DNA from 2 places in the Megasphaera sp. ASD88 genome. Region 2 is predicted to be linked to the other one. Evidence: a T-box and tRNA genes for the amino acid it is inferred to sense, from the RefSeq annotation. Region 2 holds a T-box; the other holds one or more tRNA genes.
What was found. The T-box of region 2 lies ahead of thrS (threonine--tRNA ligase). A T-box ahead of a tRNA ligase gene usually reads a tRNA of that ligase, here a tRNA-Thr.
Positions count from the first base shown of each region.

Region 1: it encodes a tRNA-Thr, which carries the amino acid that the T-box ahead of thrS (threonine--tRNA ligase) is inferred to sense. The anticodon was not compared.

Region 1 covers NZ_NQXW01000026.1:416-9,186, forward strand. Annotated here, with positions in the region: partial or broken gene CJ260_RS10760 (GTP-binding protein) at 1-231, opposite strand, end outside; tRNA gene CJ260_RS10765 (tRNA-Met) at 367-443, opposite strand; tRNA gene CJ260_RS10770 (tRNA-Thr) at 449-524, opposite strand; tRNA gene CJ260_RS10775 (tRNA-Met) at 580-655, opposite strand; tRNA gene CJ260_RS10780 (tRNA-Tyr) at 662-747, opposite strand; tRNA gene CJ260_RS10785 (tRNA-Thr) at 753-828, opposite strand; gene queG (tRNA epoxyqueuosine(34) reductase QueG) at 1,024-1,944, shown strand; gene CJ260_RS10795 (YIP1 family protein) at 1,906-2,466, opposite strand; gene sppA (signal peptide peptidase SppA) at 2,463-3,413, opposite strand; gene dnaB (replicative DNA helicase) at 3,474-4,808, opposite strand; gene lonC (Lon family ATP-dependent protease) at 4,824-6,731, opposite strand; gene rplI (50S ribosomal protein L9) at 6,759-7,205, opposite strand; gene CJ260_RS10820 (DHH family phosphoesterase) at 7,202-8,771, opposite strand, start outside.
Region 2 covers NZ_NQXW01000023.1:2,595-11,365, reverse strand. Annotated here, with positions in the region: gene thrS (threonine--tRNA ligase) at 1-1,502, opposite strand, end outside; T-box leader at 1,537-1,756, opposite strand; gene CJ260_RS10330 (electron transfer flavoprotein subunit alpha/FixB family protein) at 1,914-2,933, opposite strand; gene CJ260_RS10325 (electron transfer flavoprotein subunit beta/FixA family protein) at 2,956-3,759, opposite strand; gene CJ260_RS10320 (acyl-CoA dehydrogenase) at 3,848-4,990, opposite strand; gene CJ260_RS10315 (CoA pyrophosphatase) at 5,377-5,991, opposite strand; gene leuS (leucine--tRNA ligase) at 6,066-8,543, opposite strand; gene CJ260_RS10305 (glycosyl hydrolase family 18 protein) at 8,628-8,771, opposite strand, start outside.

The DNA.
Region 1 (8,771 bases), on a different contig from region 2:
ATAGTGACGTTTGTCCGTTTCGTATTCAACGTGAGCCGTGTTGATCGTAATGCCGCGTTCGCGTTCTTCCGGAGCCTTATCGATATCAGCATAGTCTTCGAATTTAGCGTAGCCTTTTTCGGACAATACTTTCGTAATAGCAGCCGTCAACGTCGTTTTGCCATGGTCAACGTGACCAATCGTGCCGATGTTAACATGGGGTTTGGTTCTTTCGTAATGTTCTTTTGCCATTTTACTGATTTCCTCCTTTAGGAAAAAATTTACCATCTATATTGTATTCTATCACACAATATCTATTTTTGCTCTGTTTTCAGAAAAAAATAGTATTGCATATAGAAATAACCTCGTAAAACGAGGTTATAAATGTGGTGGCGGCTCGGAGATTCGAACTCTGGACACTGCGGGTATGAACCGCATGCTCTAGCCAACTGAGCTAAGCCGCCATGTTTGGAGCTATTGACCGGGATTGAACCGGTGACCTTATCCTTACCAAGGATACGCTCTACCGACTGAGCTACAACAGCTTACACCGTTCAAAGCACATATACAGTTTTTCTTTACTGCCTTGCAGCAAAAATTTGGTAGCGGGGGCAGGACTTGAACCTACGACCTTCGGGTTATGAGCCCGACGAGCTACCAACTGCTCCACCCCGCGATGATATGGTGGTGGGGGAAGGATTCGAACCTTCGAAGGCAGTCGCCGGCAGATTTACAGTCTGCTCCCTTTAGCCACTCGGGAACCCCACCATACCTGGAGCCGACAATAGGACTTGAACCTACAACCTACTGATTACAAGTCAGTTGCTCTGCCAATTGAGCTATGTCGGCGTGTCCTGTCTCACAGAACGTAATTGATTATACTTGATAATCTCGATTCTGTCAAGACATTTTTCAGAAGTTTTTTTACTCTCTTCAAAAGCATTTCTTTTAAAGAAGTCTTTAAAACTGCTGACTTAGATAGTATACTATACTCTATAGAAAAAAGCAAGAGATAAATTCAAATTTTTTGGAGGATACTTCTATATGATAGACAGCACAGATATGAAACGGTTTGCCGCTGCCCTCGGCCTGGACTGCGCCGGCGTCGCCCCAGCCGATTTGCCCCGGCCGCCCTATGCCGAAGAACCGCCGTGCCCGCTGGCCGCCGGCGTAGGAGACGAACGATACGAGCCGCGCCGCATTCTCCCGTCGTGCCGTTCCGTCATCGTCGTCTTAGTTCCCTATTACACGGCCCAGACAGAACAGGCCAATCTATCCCTCTATTGCCGGAGCGCAGACTATCACGCCGTCGTCCGCGCGTATTTAGAGCAAATCGCCGCGTATCTGCAGCGGCAATATCCCGGCAGCGAGCAGCGCTGTGTCGTCGATACGTCCCCGCTGTCGGACCGCTGGCTGGCCTATCAGGCCGGCCTGGGCTTTTTCGGAGACAATCGCTGCCTCATCAACGATACGTACGGCTCCTACGTCTTTATCGGCAGCGTCCTCACGTCCCTGCCCTTCACGCCGGACCAGCCCCTGCAACAGGAATGCTCCCACTGCGGCGCCTGTCAGTCAGCCTGTCCGGGACAATGTTTTTCCGGCGGCGCTTACGATTACAGCTGCTGCAAATCGTATATTACGCAAAAAAAAGGCAGCCTTACGCTGCCAGAAATACAATGTATGGAAAAAACGCCGCTCATCTTCGGCTGCGACGTATGTCAGGAATCGTGTCCGCACAACAGCGTCGTCAAGGCGACGCCTCTTCCGGAATTTTACCAAGACCGCCTGCCGCGGCTTTCCCCTTCAGACATCGAATCGCTGTCGAATAAACAGTTTCAGCAGGCTTTCGGCGACCGGGCTTTTGCCTGGCGCGGCAAAAAAGTGCTGCTCCGCAATCTGGAATACGCGGCTAAGCAGGACGCCGCATCAACTAAAAATCGAAACGACGGCAAAGACGACGTATAACAAGACGAAGGCAGCCAAGACGGCCACGGCGGCCAGGGGCAGCAGCAGGACGGCAATACTTCGTCCCGTTCCCATGGTGTACGTTTCTTTGACGGCCCATACGTCCAATACCAAAGCCCAGACCCCTGCCGCCAGCGACACGGCCTGCACCAGCAGTTCCGGCGCGACGAATACGAAGCTGCCGGCTAAGGTCGCCAGGTTGAGGGGGATTTCCGTGAAGCAGAAGGCCGCCGCCAGGCTTTTCATAGACCCGTTTCGCCCGAGAAGGCGGGCGGCTCCATGATACAGCAAGATGCGCGCGGCAAAACAGAAGGCCGCTCCGCCGTACATAGCTATGGCCGTCCATACTGCCGTATCCTGCCACTGCACCCATACGGACACGACAGAAAGCATCACGGAAAGGGACCAGATGACGATTCCTTCGCGAAGGCGCTGCTCCGGCACGATGACAGCCAGCGTTTCTTTAGGCGATACGACGATGCCGTAGGCCAATGCTAAGGCTTCTTCAATGTAATATCTCATTGCTGCCGCCCTCCTTTCCATATCATGAGGGGGAAGGGAATCCTCTGCCCGGCTTCATACAGCCCTTCGGCCAGAGAAGGCGCCGCTATCCGGCCGGACAGCAGCTGATCCCAGGAGAAGGCGTCGTCGTACGTCACCGTCGCCACCTTGTCCGGATTGGCGTGAATCAGCGTCCCGGCATAGCCCAAGGCGTCGTAGTAATTCCCCAGCTCGTCGACGAGGCCCGCCTCCTTTGCCTGCACGCCTGTAAACACCCGGCCGTCGGCCAGGGAACGCACCTTTTCGCCGTCCATATGGCGCTGCTCGGCCACGACGGCGACAAACTGTTCGTACATATCGTCGACCATATTCTGGGTCAGCCTCCGTTCTTCCTCAGTCATTGGGCGGAAGGGTGAGAAAATATCTTTATAGGGCCCCGATTTGATTTTTTCTTCTCGTACGCCCAGCTTTTCGCTCAGGCCCTGCACATCATAATACGACATATACACGCCAATGCTTCCCGTAATCGTCGAAGGATTGGCGTATATTTTATCTCCATAAGCCGCCAGCCAGTAGGCCCCCGACGCGGCCGTATCGCCCATGGATACGACGACAGGCTTGCCTGAATCCTTCAGCTTCTGCAGCTCTGCCGCCGCTTCCTGCGTCGCCGCCGCGCTGCCGCCGGGGCTGTTGACGCGCAGCAGTACAGCCTGTACGCTGTCGTCCTGCCTGGCCTTGCGGAACTGGCGCATCAGCGCGCCCGACGTCGTCGAAGACGGGCTTCCCCAAGCCATATCGGCGTCGTCGCCGCCGACAATGGGGCCATTGACGCGGATAACGGCTACGCGCGGATCCTGATACAGCTTCCGCACGCTGTCCGAGCGGGACAGGGACCCGGCCGCGGCAACGGCAATAAACAGCACTGCCGCAACGACGCCGGCAATGCGGATTTTTTTCTTCTTTTCCATAGGGCCTCCTCTATACAAAAATAAGGGACGCAAGAGCGACGGCTCTCTATCCCTTACGTATTACAGACGGTCTTCATGGGTCGTATCCAAATTCAAGAATAAGGTATACTCGCCCTTGAAGTACAGCTTTACAGAACCGACGGGGCCGTTGCGGTGCTTGGCCAGTATGATTTCTGTAATGTGCTGATTTTCCGTTTCCTTATCATAATAATCTTCGCGATACAAGAACGACACGATATCGGCGTCCTGTTCCAGCGCGCCCGATTCGCGCAGGTCGCTGAGCATAGGCCGCTTATCCTGCCGGCTTTCTACGCTTCGGCTGAGCTGCGACAGGGCGATGAGGGGCACCTTGAGCTCCCGGGCCAGGGCCTTCAGCGAACGGGAAATTTCGGAAATTTCCTGCTGGCGGCTTTCGGAGTTGCGCCCCTGCATGAGCTGCAGGTAGTCGACGATGATCAGGTCCAGGCCGTGTTCCGCCTTGAGACGGCGAGCCTTGGAGCGCATCTCCGTCACGGAAATGCCCGGCGTGTCGTCGATATAAATGGGCGCCTGATACAATTTATCGCAGGCGTCGGTCAGCTTCGTCCACTCGTCGTCGCTGTTGAGCTGGCCTGTGCGCAGCTTCTGCGAATCGATGTGGGCGATCTGGCACAGCAGACGCTGTACGAGCTGTTCCTGAGACATTTCCAGGGAAAAGAAGGCCACGGTCTTATGCTGCTTTACGCCTACGTTCTGCGCGATATTCAAAGTAAAAGCCGTCTTCCCCATGCTCGGACGAGCCGCGACGAGGATTAAGTCCGACGGCTGCAGCCCCGACGTTAGGCGGTCTAAATCGCGAAATCCCGTAGGCAGGCCCGTAATACCCGCCTTATTTTCGTACAGCTTGGTGATCTTGTCCAGCGTTTCTTCGACGACGACGCCGACAGGCGCGAAGTCTCCCCGCCGCTTGCTCTCGGAAATCTGTAAGATACGCCGTTCGGCGTCATCCAGCAAATCCTCCGGCTCTTTCTCGCCGTCGTAAGCCTCCGAGGTCAATTCGGTGCACGTCGTAATGATATTGCGGGCCAAGGCCTTTTCCGCCACGATATTGGCGTGATATTCGATATTAGCAGCCGTCGCGACCAGGTTCGGCAGGCTGAGGACGTACTCCAGGCCGCCGACGTCGTCGAGCTTCTTCATGCGCCGCAGTTCTTCCGGCAGGGTGATGACGTCGACTTCCTTGTTGTCATGGTGCAGGTGCTCCATGGCTTCGAAAATCGTCCGGTGCACTTCCCTGTAAAAATCGCCGGGCCGCAGCTTTTCCATAGCGGCTACGACGGCGTTGTGCTCCAGCATCATCGCGCCGAGCACGGCCTGCTCCGCTTCTACGTTCTGCGGCGGAATCCGCTGCTCCATAGTATATGCACACTCCTACTTTACAAACATAACATCTAATACGTCCTGAATCGTTTCGGCGCAGCGTATATCCAAATCCAGATGGTGCTCCGGAATATCCTGCCCATTGTCTTTAGGAATGACGATAGCCTTCATGCCGGCCTGACAGGCGCCGTAGGCCTTTTCAAATACGCCGCCGACGGGCTTTACCTGCCCCCGCACGGAAATTTCGCCCGTAACGGCCACATCCTGTCGGATCGGCGTCTGCGTAATCGCCGAGATGAGGGCCGTCGTAATCGCGCAGCCTGCCGACGGGCCGTCGATGTTTCCGCCGCCGACAAAGTTGATATTGACGTCGTAATCGGACAATTCCTTGCCCGTCACGCTGCGCACCACGGCAGCGGCGTTGAACATGGAATCCTTGGCCATCGAACCGGCCGTATCGTTGAAGCGGTAATAGCCCTTGCCGGCCTCGCGGGCGGGAAAGGCTACGGCTTCGATTTCAATCGCCGAGCCTAAATACCCCGAAACGCCGAGGCCGAATATTTTCCCCACAGCCGGCACGTCGCTCGCCTTTTCCATGGCGTACGGCGTAAGGCGGCTGATCTGGGACACGCGGTGAATGTGATCCTTCGTAATGACTACGCCGTCCTTGCGGCCGGCCCGATATACGGCCAGGCCGTAGGCGTCAGCCAGAATATTGACGGCCTTGCGCCCTTCGATCGTAAAGGTGCTGATAAGGGCCGCCGCGCCGTCTTCCAAGACTGCGCCCAGCTCCCTGGCCGCATTTTCTACGATAGTCTGTATATCCGACGGCACGAGGGGCTCAAAAAAGATTTCAGCGCAGCGCGAGCGGATAGCCGGATTGATTTCCCAAGGGCTCCGCGTCGTCGCCCCGATGAGGATAAAATCGGCCGGCGCGCCTTCGGCGAACAGTTTTTTAATATACTGGGGCACGTTCGGGTCTTCTTCGTCATAATAGGCCGACTCGAACTTCACCCGCTTATCTTCTAATACCTTCAGCAGCTTGTTCAGCAGCATGGGATCCATCTCGCCGATTTCGTCGATGAACAAGATGCCGCCATGGGCCTCCGTCACCAGGCCCGGCTTGGGCTCGGGAATCCCCGTATCGGCTAAATCGCGGCGCGCGCCTTGATAAATGGGGTCGTGAACCGAGCCGATGAGGGGATTGGTCATATCGCGCGAATCCCAGCGAAGCGTCGTCCCGTCCGTTTCGACAAAGGGAGCGTCAGGTCCGAAGGGCGTAAAGGGAAGGCCTTTCGCCTCCTGCAGGACGATGCGGGCCGCCGTCGTCTTGCCTACGCCGGGAGGTCCGTACAGCAGAAGATGCTGCGGATACACGGAAGCCAGCTTGCTCTGCATCGCTTCTACAGCCCGTTCCTGGCCGACGACGGCGCTGAGCTTTTTCGGACGGACTTGCTCCATAATCGACTCGGACAGCTGTATCGTGTCGAGCTTCTGCAGCTCGGCCAGCTTGCGCTTCGTCTGCGGCGTCTCCACATCGCGCAGTTCTTCCTTGATAATCTGCATCTTGATTTCCTGCACGTATTCCTGCTGCTTTTCTTCCATCCGCTGGGAAATCTTCTTTTCCAGCCGCTCTTCCACAGCCTGGCGGGCCAGCATTTCAGCCAGCACGATTTCCAGCTCGTTCAATACGTCGATGACCTCGTCGTCCTTCGGAATGCGGTCGTACGACGCGTTTTCATATACGAGGCGCTGCAGGCCGACCAGCCGCTGCCGCGGGTCTTCCGAATGGACATAGGACAGGGCGGCGTATTTACTGGCTCTGAGCACCATCTTTTCCGCCCCTATAAGACCAGTAAAAGCGCCGTAAAGCACGTTAACCTGACGGCGGAGCTCTTCCTCCGCCGTCGGTTCCAGATACTTATGGCGCTGTAACAGTTTATCAAGCAATTCTTTCATAGTATCCCCTTACAGTTTTGCCGCAGCTTATCCTTCTACGACATGAACCTTGATGACGCTCGTAATGGTCGGATGCACGCGGATGACGACGTCGTACGTTCCCAGCGATTTAATCGGGTCCTTGATTTCGACTTTCTTTTTGTCGATGTCGACGTCGTACTGAGCCTTCGCCGCTTCGCTGATATTTTTGCCCGTAATCGCACCGAATACCTTTCCGCCTTCGCCGACCTTTACGGGAATCGTCAGCTCTACCTTCTTCAGCTGGCTGGCCAGCACGACAGCTTCATCGGACGCTACCTGGGCCTTATGCTTAGCCGCCGCCTGCTTCTGCTTCGCGTCGTTGATGTTTTCCGACGTGCCCGGCGCAGCTAATTTGCGGGGCAGCAGGAAATTGCGGCCGTAGCCTTCCGATACTTCTATGATTTCGCCTTTTTTACCCAATTTTTTTACGTCTTGCAATAATATTACTTTCATTCTTTTTCAGTCTCCTTATTTTTATTGATTACGTCCCGCAGGGCCGCCATGACGTCCTGCTGCGCTTCTTCTACGGTACGCTCTTTGAGCTGCGCGCCGGCAACGGTGCGATGGCCGCCGCCGCCCAGGGCCTCCATGACGAGCTGTACGTTAATATCTCCCTTAGAGCGGGCACTGACGCCGATATTGCCGTCAGGAAGCTCGCAGAACGTAAAGCTGGCGTTTACGTTGTCTATATTGATAAGCATATCGGCGATTTGCGCCGCTACGATCGTCGTGTTCTTCGTCCCCTTCGGGCAGGAAGCCATGGCCACGCCGTCTACGATGCGCGCCTCCGACAAGATGGCCGCCTTTTCCCGGACTGTCGTAAAATCGGAGCTGAACAGCTCCCGCACGATTTCCGGGTCAGCGCCGCTGCGGCGCAGGTAGGCCGCGGCGTCAAAGGTACGGACGCCGGTCTGGACGGCGAAGTTTTTCGTATCGACGATAATGCCGGCGTACAAGGCCGTCGCTTCGATTTTTTCCAGCTCTACGTCTTCCTGATAATACTGGAGCAGCTCCGTGACGAGTTCGCTCGTCGAAGAGCTGGACGGCTCCGTATACGTCAGGAGAGGCTTCTTGATAAAGTCGGAGCTGCGGCGGTGATGGTCGATGACGACGCGCCGTTCCGTCTGTTCGATCAAGGCCGGCGCGACGGTCATGTCCGTCCGATGGGTATCGACGATAAACAGCAGCGTCTGGCTGTTGCACAGCTCTTCCGCCGTTTCCGCCGAAATGAGCAAGTCCTTAAAGGCCGGCACGTTGAGTATCTGCGTTTCCAGGCGGCGGATGGCGTCGGTCTGCTTGCTGATGACGATGTGGACGGGCTTGCCGATGATGCGGGCCATGTGAGCCACGCCGACGGCAGCGCCGATGCTGTCGTAATCTTCCCGTTCATGCCCCATGACCAGGACGAGATCGCTCGTGTCAATGAGTTCGCGTATCGCCTGGGCGACGACGCGGGCCCGGACGCGGGTATTCTTTTCGACAGACCGGGTCTTGCCGCCGTAAAAATGAGGCGAGCCGTCTTCTTCATATACGACGACCTGGTCGCCGCCCCGTCCCAAGGCCAGATCCAGCCCGGCCTGGGCCTTGTCGGCCAGCTCGTTGAAGTTGACCATGCCCTGGGTCACGACATCCTTCGGGCAAGCCGCCACGCCCATGCTGAGCGTAACGGGAATGCGGTTGACCGTATGGATCATGCGGATTTTTTCGAGAAAGGAAAAATTGTCCTTCTTCAGTTCGTCGAGGGCCTCGCGGCTCAGGCAGGCGAAGTACTTTTCGTTGCCGTACGAACGGACGAAGGCTCCCAGCGACGTCAATTCGTCGATCAGGCAGTTGTTGACGTTTGTCCACAGCGTCGTCTGCTGGACCGACGTCATGCCCTTGGCGACTTCTTCCATGTTGTCGATTTCAATATCGCACAATACCGGCACGGAGGCAATGCAGTTCATCTTCTGCGTTTCCGTGTCCGTAATATCTTCAAAATACAAGATGAGGTAGTTGTCGTCTTCCGCCGCTTCCGTC
Region 2 (8,771 bases):
TGGCCGTCTTCGCCGACATAAGTCATGTCGAAGCGTTCCGGCATGAGCATATCAAGCTGGATCGTACCGCACTGCCAAGTACGGCCGATGGAATCCTTGACGTGGAAGTCGAGCTTCGGACCGTAGAAAGCGCCGTCGCCTTCGTTGACCTGGTACGGAATGTTTCTGTCTTCTAATACCTTGCGCAGGGTGCTCGTCGCTAATTCCCAAATTTCGTCGGAGCCCATGGAGTCTTCCGGACGAGTAGACAATTCGACGCGGTATTCCAAGCCGAATACGTTGTAAGCCTTGTCAAACAAGTCGATAACGCCGGAAATTTCTTCTTCCATCTGGCTCGGCAGCATGAAGATGTGGGCGTCGTCCTGGGTAAAGCAGCGGACGCGGAACAAGCCGTGGAGAGCCCCGTGAAGCTCGTGGCGGTGAACCAGGCCCAATTCAGCCATCCGCATGGGGAAATCGCGGTAGCTGTGTACGTCGCTCTTGTAGACGAGGATGCCGCCGGGGCAGTTCATCGGCTTAATCGCGTACGGTTCGTCGTCAATCGTCGTGAAATACATGTTGTCGCGGTAATGATCCCAGTGACCGGACTGTTCCCACAGGTGGCGGCTCAGGATTGTCGGCGTGCTGATTTCGTCATATTCCGCTTCGTCATGCAGTTCATACCAGAATTTGAGCAACGTCTTGCGGAGAACCATGCCTTTTGCGTGGAAGAACGGGAAGCCCGGGCCTTCTTCGTGGAAGCTGAACAAGTCGAGCTGCTTGCCCAATTTACGATGGTCGCGCTTTTCCGCTTCAGCCAGCATGTGCAGATATGCGTCCAAGTCGTCTTTCTTTTCAAAAGCCGTGCCGTAAATACGCTGGAGCATCTTATTGTGTTCATCGCCGCGCCAGTACGCGCCGGCAACGGTCAGCAGCTTGAAGGCTTTGACCCGGCCCGTCGTTTCGCAGTGCGGTCCTGCGCACAAATCGACGAAATCGCCCTGGCGGTATAAGGAAATCTGTTCGCCTTCCGGCAGGTCTTCAATCAATTCTACCTTGTAGTCCTGACCGGCTTCCTTGAACATCTTCAGCGCTTCGTCGCGGGACACGACTTCTTTCGTCAAGGCGAGATTTTCTTTGACGATTTTTTCCATTTCTGCTTCGATAGCAACGAAGTCTTCCTGCGTAAACCGATGTTCCGTATCGAAATCGTAGTAAAAACCGTTTTCGATGGACGGACCGATGGCAAATTTAACATCCTTGAACAAACGCTGAACGGCTTGAGCCATGATATGAGATGCCGTATGGCGGAGCGTGTCCTTCCCTTCCTGGGCGTCGAAAGTCAGGAATTCAACCGTAGAGCCGTCGACGATCGTTTCCCGCAAATCCGTTACGTCTCCATTGACTTTCGCTACCAATACTTTCTTAGCCAAGCTGTTGCTCAGCTCTTTCGCAGCATCGTACAACGAAATGCCGTCGGCAAATACTTTTTTGCTGCCGTCTTTTAACACTAATTCTGCCATAATACATCCTCCTTAATAAAAAAAGCTCCCGTCCTCAAGGGACGAGAGCATGCTCACGTGGTTCCACCCTAGTTCATCAGCAAAAACTACTGATGTACTCAAACGCTATAACGTGGCGACCGAACCGCCGTACTACAAATTCCGACGATTAGCTCCAAGGGGGTAACACTTTCACGCTTTAAGGACACTCACACCAACTATGCCCCTCTCTGATAAAGCCGCTGAAAATATCATGTCCTTTTCAAGGCTTGTTACATATTTCTATGTATGCGTAAATTATACGACGTACGATGTACCTTGTCAAGAAACTTTAGTCTTTTTTTACTTCAAATTAAGAACTTAAAGAACTGCAGCTACGTAAAAAGGACTGCCCGAAGACAGTCCTTTTTTAGGCTTATGGAAATCTAGGTATTATGCCATACCTTTGGCTGCTTTAATAGCTGCTGTGAGTTTGGGAACTACTTCGAAAGCGTCGCCAACGATACCGTAGTCGCAAACTTTGAAGATCGGAGCATCTTCGTCTTTGTTGATAGCGATGATGCAGTCAGAACCCGTCATGCCTGCCAAGTGCTGAATAGCACCGGAAATAGCGCAAGCGATGTAGAGTTTCGGGCCAACAGTCTTACCTGTCTGGCCAACCTGATGGAGAGCGTCGATCCAGCCAGCGTCAACAGCTGCACGGGATGCGCCGACAGCGCCGCCCAATACGTCTGCCAATTCTTTCAGGATACCGCCGTTAACAAACGGTTCAGCGCCGTTCATGCCGCGGCCGCCGGCAACGATAACGTCAGCTTCTTCGATCTTAACGCCTTCGCCGCCCATTTTAATGAGTTCAACGAATTTCGTCATGAAGTCAGCGTCGGAAAGTTTTGCTTCCATTTCGATAACTTCGCCTGTAGCGCTCGGATCAGCTTCCGGTTTTTTGAATACGTTCGGACGAACAGTACCCATCTGCGGACGGTTATCCGGGCAAATGATTTCAGCCATGATGTTGCCGCCCAAAGCCGGACGAGTCCAAACGATCGTCTTGCCGTCTTCGTCAACGGAAAGACCCGTGCAGTCAGCCGTCAAGCCCGTTTTCAGGGAGTTAGCGACGCGGGGGCCGAGATCGCGGCCGATGTTCGTAGCGCCTACGAGGAATACGTTCGGTTTAACTTCATGGAAGAAGTCGCACAGAACTTTAGAGTAAGCCGTTGTGTTGTAGTTAGCCAATTTTTCATCGTCATATACATATACTTTGTGAGCGCCATGAGCGATGAGTTCCTGTGCCAACGGTTTTACGTTATAACCAATCAGTACCGCACCTACTTCGTCACCGATGCCGTCAGCCAATTTACGGCCCTGGCCCAACAGTTCGAAAGATACGTTACGTAATTTGCCTTCGAATTGTTCAGCGATTACATATACGCCTTTGTATTCTGCTAAATCCATTTTCACTGTTCCTCCTTAGAAATTAGATGATTTTGTTTTCAGTCAATTTAGCCATCAACTGATCTACTGCTACCTGGGCGTCTTCTTCGTTAATAACGAGACCCTGTGTTCTCTGAGGCGGTGTGAAAATCTTACGAACTTTTGTCGGAGAACCGCTCAAACCAATCTGAGATTCGTCAGCGTTGATGTCAGCAGCAGACAATTCAGGAATTTCACGACGTTTTGCTTTCATCGTACCACGGATGGTCGGGAAGCGCGGTTCGTTCAATTCTTTAACGGCTGTAATCAAAACGGGGAACTGAGCTTCCGTTACGATGTAGCCTTCTTCGTTCTGCTGTTTAACCGTTACAGTCGTGCCTTCAACTTTGATTTCGGCAGCATATGTAATCTGAGGAATGCCGAGTTCGCAAGCGATCTGCGGGCCAACCTGAGCCGTGTCGCCGTCGATAGCCTGTTTGCCGCAAAGGATGATATCGAACTGTTCGATGCCTTTGAGTTCAGCAACTTTTTTAACAGCCTGAGCCAGGCAATAACCTGTAGCCAATGTATCAGAGCCGCCAACTTTGCGGTCTGTCAGGAGATAAGCGTCGTCAGCGCCCATTGCCAGAGCTTCGCGCAATACGTCTTTTGCCTGCGGGGGACCCATGGAAAGGACAGTAACCTTTGCACCCTGATTGTCCTTCAACTGCAAAGCTGCTTCCAAAGCGTTCTGGTCAAAGGGGTTGAAAATGTTAGGAACACCAGCACGAATGACGGTATGTTTTACGGGGTCAATCTTAACTTCTGCTGTGTCCGGAACTTGTTTGACACATACCAATATTTCCATTTACGTTTGCCTCCTAAAAAAAGTATCTTTTTATTCAACAGGCTTGGTCTTTTCAGACCAAGCCCGTATCATAAACCTTAAAAATTGCTTACCGCAACAAAGCGCCGGATGTTACCATCAACTGAACTTCGTTGGTGCCTTCATAGATCTGAGTGATCTTAGCGTCACGCATATGACGAGCAACCGGATATTCTTCGCTGTAGCCATAGCCGCCGAAGATCTGAACAGCTTCAACGGAAACTTCCATAGCTACGTCGGAAGCGAATCTCTTAGCGATAGCAGCGTCAACCGTGAACGGCTGGCCTTCGTGTTTCAAGAAAGCAGCTTTGTAAACGAGGTTACGAGCAGCTTCAATCTTCATCTTCATGTCAGCCAGTTTGAAGGAAACGGACTGGAATTTGCAAAGCGGTTTGCCGAACTGAACACGCTGTTTGGAGTATTCAACTGCATCGTTCAAAGCAGCTTCTGCAATGCCGAGAGCCTGAGCAGCAACGCCGATACGGCCGCCGTCCAAGGTCATCATAGCAACTTTGAAGCCTTTGCCTTCGCCGCCGAGGAGGTTTTCTTTCGGAACTTTTACGTTCTGGAATACTAATTCCATCGTCTGGGAAGTATGGATGCCCAATTTGTCTTCTTTCTTACCGAATGTAAAGCCTTCCCAGCCTTTTTCGATGATGAAGGCGCTGATGCCTTTCGTGCCCTGGGATTTATCGGTCATAGCGAATACGATGTAAACGTCAGCTTCGCCGGCATTCGTGATGAATACTTTGGAGCCATTCAGGATGTAGTCGCCGTTTTCGTCTTTCGTAGCAACGGTCTGCTGGCCGGAAGCATCAGTACCAGCGTTCGGTTCTGTCAAGCCGAATGCGCCGAGTTTCGTGCCTTCGATCAAGCCGGGCAGGTATTTTTCTTTCTGTTCTTCCGTACCAAACTGCCAAATCGGGTTGATGCAGAGGGATACATGAGCGGACAAGGTGATGGACATACCAGCATCGTATTTAGCCAATTCTTCAACGGCCAGGATGTAGCTCAATACGTCGCATTCAGCGCCGCCGTATTTTTCTTCGAAATAAGCACCAGCCAAGCCGAGGCCGAGCATTTCGTCAACGAGAGCACGATCGAAAATGCCCTGATGGTCGCGTTCCGTAATCGTCGGGGCCAATTTCTTTTCGCCAAAGTCTTTAGCCAATCTTACAAATTCCTGTTGTACATCTGTTAAATTAAAATTCATGATACTTCCACTCTCCTTAAATAATAGTGTGAATAGTGAAACATTCCCGTGCAGTGCATACTGTTTGGGGCACATATACACAACCTTTAAGTGCTTACACCTGAATTGTACAACTTTTCACATGTTAAATCAATAGCAAATGTCACTTAAGGCACAATATAATTATGCTATTTTGTAATCCTTGTCGTGTATCCAGACTTTTTAGGACTACTTAGAAAAAAATTAAAAAATTACCTTGACAAATGCCGGAATGATTCAACCTATAAGATAAATGTGCTAATCGTCTCGCCGTGCTGCGGCAGACGAAAAGGCAGTGCAGCACTGTGCTTGTTCCACTTTTAACATTACGCATGGTAAATTATACGTCATACGAAAATTAAGGAAAGCTATGCGTTTATTATAGCACGAATCCCCAGGAAGTTGTCAAGAATCTGGGCCGTAATTCCCCAAATTTTGTATTCTTTATAATAGTAAAAGAGCACATTATATGTGCTGCGCTTTTTCCACCCTGCCTGTCCCGACACGGGCAGACCGGCGGGAAATCCCGGCCCCGGCCTCGTAGCCAGCTCAACCTGGGCAACCTCTGGCTTACGGCCGCTAAACCATGCCAAAGGCACCGTAAAGAGATGGTCTATCTCTCCCCGGCTGACAACGAAATTCGTCGTATCCAGCTGGGCCGCAAAGGGATATATCTTCACACCTACAGGCGATTCTACGTAATCCAATGGCCCCCAGACCCGGATATGCGGCAATCCTACGCCTAATTCCTCCTGCGTCTCCCGCAGTGCCGCCTCCAGAGGACTGGCGTCACGCTGTTCTATGACGCCGCCGGGAAAACAAATATCACCGGGCTGCCAGCTCAACTTGCTGCTCCGCACCTCAAAGACTACATGCTCTTCACCGTCAATGCGTACAATAGGTACCAGTACAGCGCAAAGCACTGTATTCATGCAGGGATTCTGCCGGACAATTCTTTCCGGCCAGGGCTTGAACTCATCCATGACCTTCCTCCTCATTGCAAAAAAAAGAGGATGCCGTTCAGACATCCTCCTCTATACTTCATATATTGCCGCCTTTATTTTACGACGATATTGATGATTTTTTTAGGTACAACGATAAATTTAACGATTGTCTTGCCGTCAGTGAAATCCTTGACACGCGGCATAGACAATACCTTTTCCCTCAATTCATCCTGACCGATTTCAACGGGAACAGTGATACGTTCGCGTACCTTGCCGTTAATCTGGACAGGCAGTTCGATTTCATCGACGACCAAAGCGCCAGCATCTACTTCCGGCCAATCCTGTTCGTGAACACTGCCTTCAAAGCCGGCAATCTGCCACAATTCTTCTGTAATGTGCGGCGTAAAGGGAGCCAGGAGCTTTAAGAGATTGGTGTTGACCTCTAAGGCAACGTCGCTGCGGATAGATGTATTGGCGCCGACATAGGCATACATGGCATTTACCAGCTCCATAATTGAGCTGACAGCCGTATTCAGCGCATAGTCGCCGTCTACGCCTTTGACGTCTTCCGTCACCTTGGCGATGGTTTTATGTTCCTGCAGGCGAAGCGCCTTTTCTGCTTCCGTCAAATCGCGGTCTCTTTCGCCGTTCTTAGCCAGGTCAATGTACTGGTGGACGATACGCCATACTCGGTTGAGGAAACGGTACGAACCTTCTACGCCCTGATCGGACCATTCGAGGTCACGTTCCGGCGGCGCGGCAAACAGGATAAACAGCCGGCCCGTATCGGCGCCGTATTTGGCGAGGATTTCTTCCGGCGATACGACGTTGCCCTTTGATTTCGACATCTTGCTGCCGTCCATGAGGACCATGCCCTGGGTCAGAAGGCGTTCGAACGGTTCTACATTGTCGACGAGGCCGGCGTCGTGGAAGACCTTCATGAAGAAACGGGAGTACATCAGGTGCAGAATCGCGTGTTCAATGCCGCCGATGTACTGGTCTACATTCATCCAGTGGTTGGCCTTTTTCGGGTCCCAGGCCTGTTCGTCGTTGCGGGCGTCGGTATAGCGCAGGAAATACCAGGACGAGCAGACGAAGGTATCCATCGTATCGGTTTCTCTCGTCGCCGGGCCGCCGCATTTCGGGCAGGTGCAGTGAACGAATTCTTCGCTCGTCGCCAAGGGAGATACGGCGCCGGCCGTAAACTGGACGTCCGTCGGCAGCTTAACCGGCAGCTGATCTTCCGGCACGAGTTGTTCGCCGCATTTCGGGCAGTAAATAATAGGAATCGGCGCGCCCCAATAACGCTGACGGGAAATAAGCCAGTCGCGGAGCTTGAAGTTGACCGTGCCCTTGCCGAGGTTGTGATCGACGAGCCATTTCGTAATGGCCTTGCGGCCTTCTTCGTCAGTCAGGCCGTTGAATTCGCCGGAGTTAACCAGAACGCCCGGGTCGTGGTAAGCCCCTTCCATCGTATCCAAATCGAGGCTCATGTCTTTATTCTGTACAACTAAGCGGATAGGCAGATTGAATTTTTTAGCGAATTCCCAGTCGCGCTGGTCGTGGCCCGGAACGCCCATGACGGCGCCTGTACCGTAATCTACCAGGACGTAGTTAGCAATCCAGATCGGCACTTGCTCGTTATTCAGGGGGTTGACAGCGTAAGCGCCGGTGAACATGCCTTCTTTTTCGGCGTCGTTCGACGTCCGTTCGATGTCGTTCATGTTCTTCATGCGCGTAATAAAGGCGCGAAGCTCCGCTTCGTTTTCCCGGCCCTTGATGAGCTCTTCTACATAGGGATGTTCCGGAGCCAGCACGATGTACGTAACACCGAAAATCGTGTCCACGCGGGTAGAGAACATGGGAATGGATTTGCCGATTTCCGGGATTTCAAAGGAAAATTCCGCCCCTTCGCTGCGGCCAATCCAGTTTTTCTGCATCGTTTTAACCCGTTCCGGCCAGCCGGGCAGGAGCTTCAAATCGTCGAGAAGGCGGTCGGCATAATCGGTGATTTTGAAGAACCACTGCTTCAGATCCTTTTTGACGACAGGCGAATCGCAGCGCCAGCACAAGCCGTCGATGACCTGTTCGTTAGCCAGTACGGTGTTGCACTTTTCGCACCAGTTTACCTTGGCTTCCTTGCGGTATGCCAGGCCCCGCTTATACAGCAGCTCGAAAATCCACTGCGTCCATTTATAGTATTTTTCATGGCACGTAGCTACTTCGCGATCCCAGTCATAGGAAAGGCCGAGCGCCTTCTGCTGACGTGTCATGTTTTCAATATTGCTGAACGTCCAATCTGCCGGCGGCGTGCCGTGTTTGATAGCCGCGTTTTCAGCAGGCATACCGAAAGCGTCGTAGCCCATGGGATGCAGGACGTTGTAGCCGTTCATGCGGCGGTAGCGGGCGATGACGTCGCCAATCGTGTAGTTGCGGACATGCCCCATATGGAGGTTGCCCGAAGGGTACGGAAACATTTCCAGAACATAATACGGCGGCTTGCCGTTGTCGTCGGGGCAACGGTCTGTCTTGTCTTCCAGCCATTTATGCTGCCATTTCTTTTCTATTTCTTGGGGAATATATTTTTCCAATTACTTATGCCTCCTATCGCTGCGTACAGCGGGCGGGGCCGCGCTGCTGCAGGGTCTTCTTCTTATTATAGTGTTCCCGTGCCGTCAAGTCAATTCTTGCGGAGCAAAACTCTGCCAAAAATGGGGCGCTTCGAAGCCTTTTCGCCAAAAACTTGCGCCGCCGAGGTTGTATTTCGTAATTAATTTAGCTTTTTCCGTCAAGGACTTTTCATCTTCAAACCACACCTG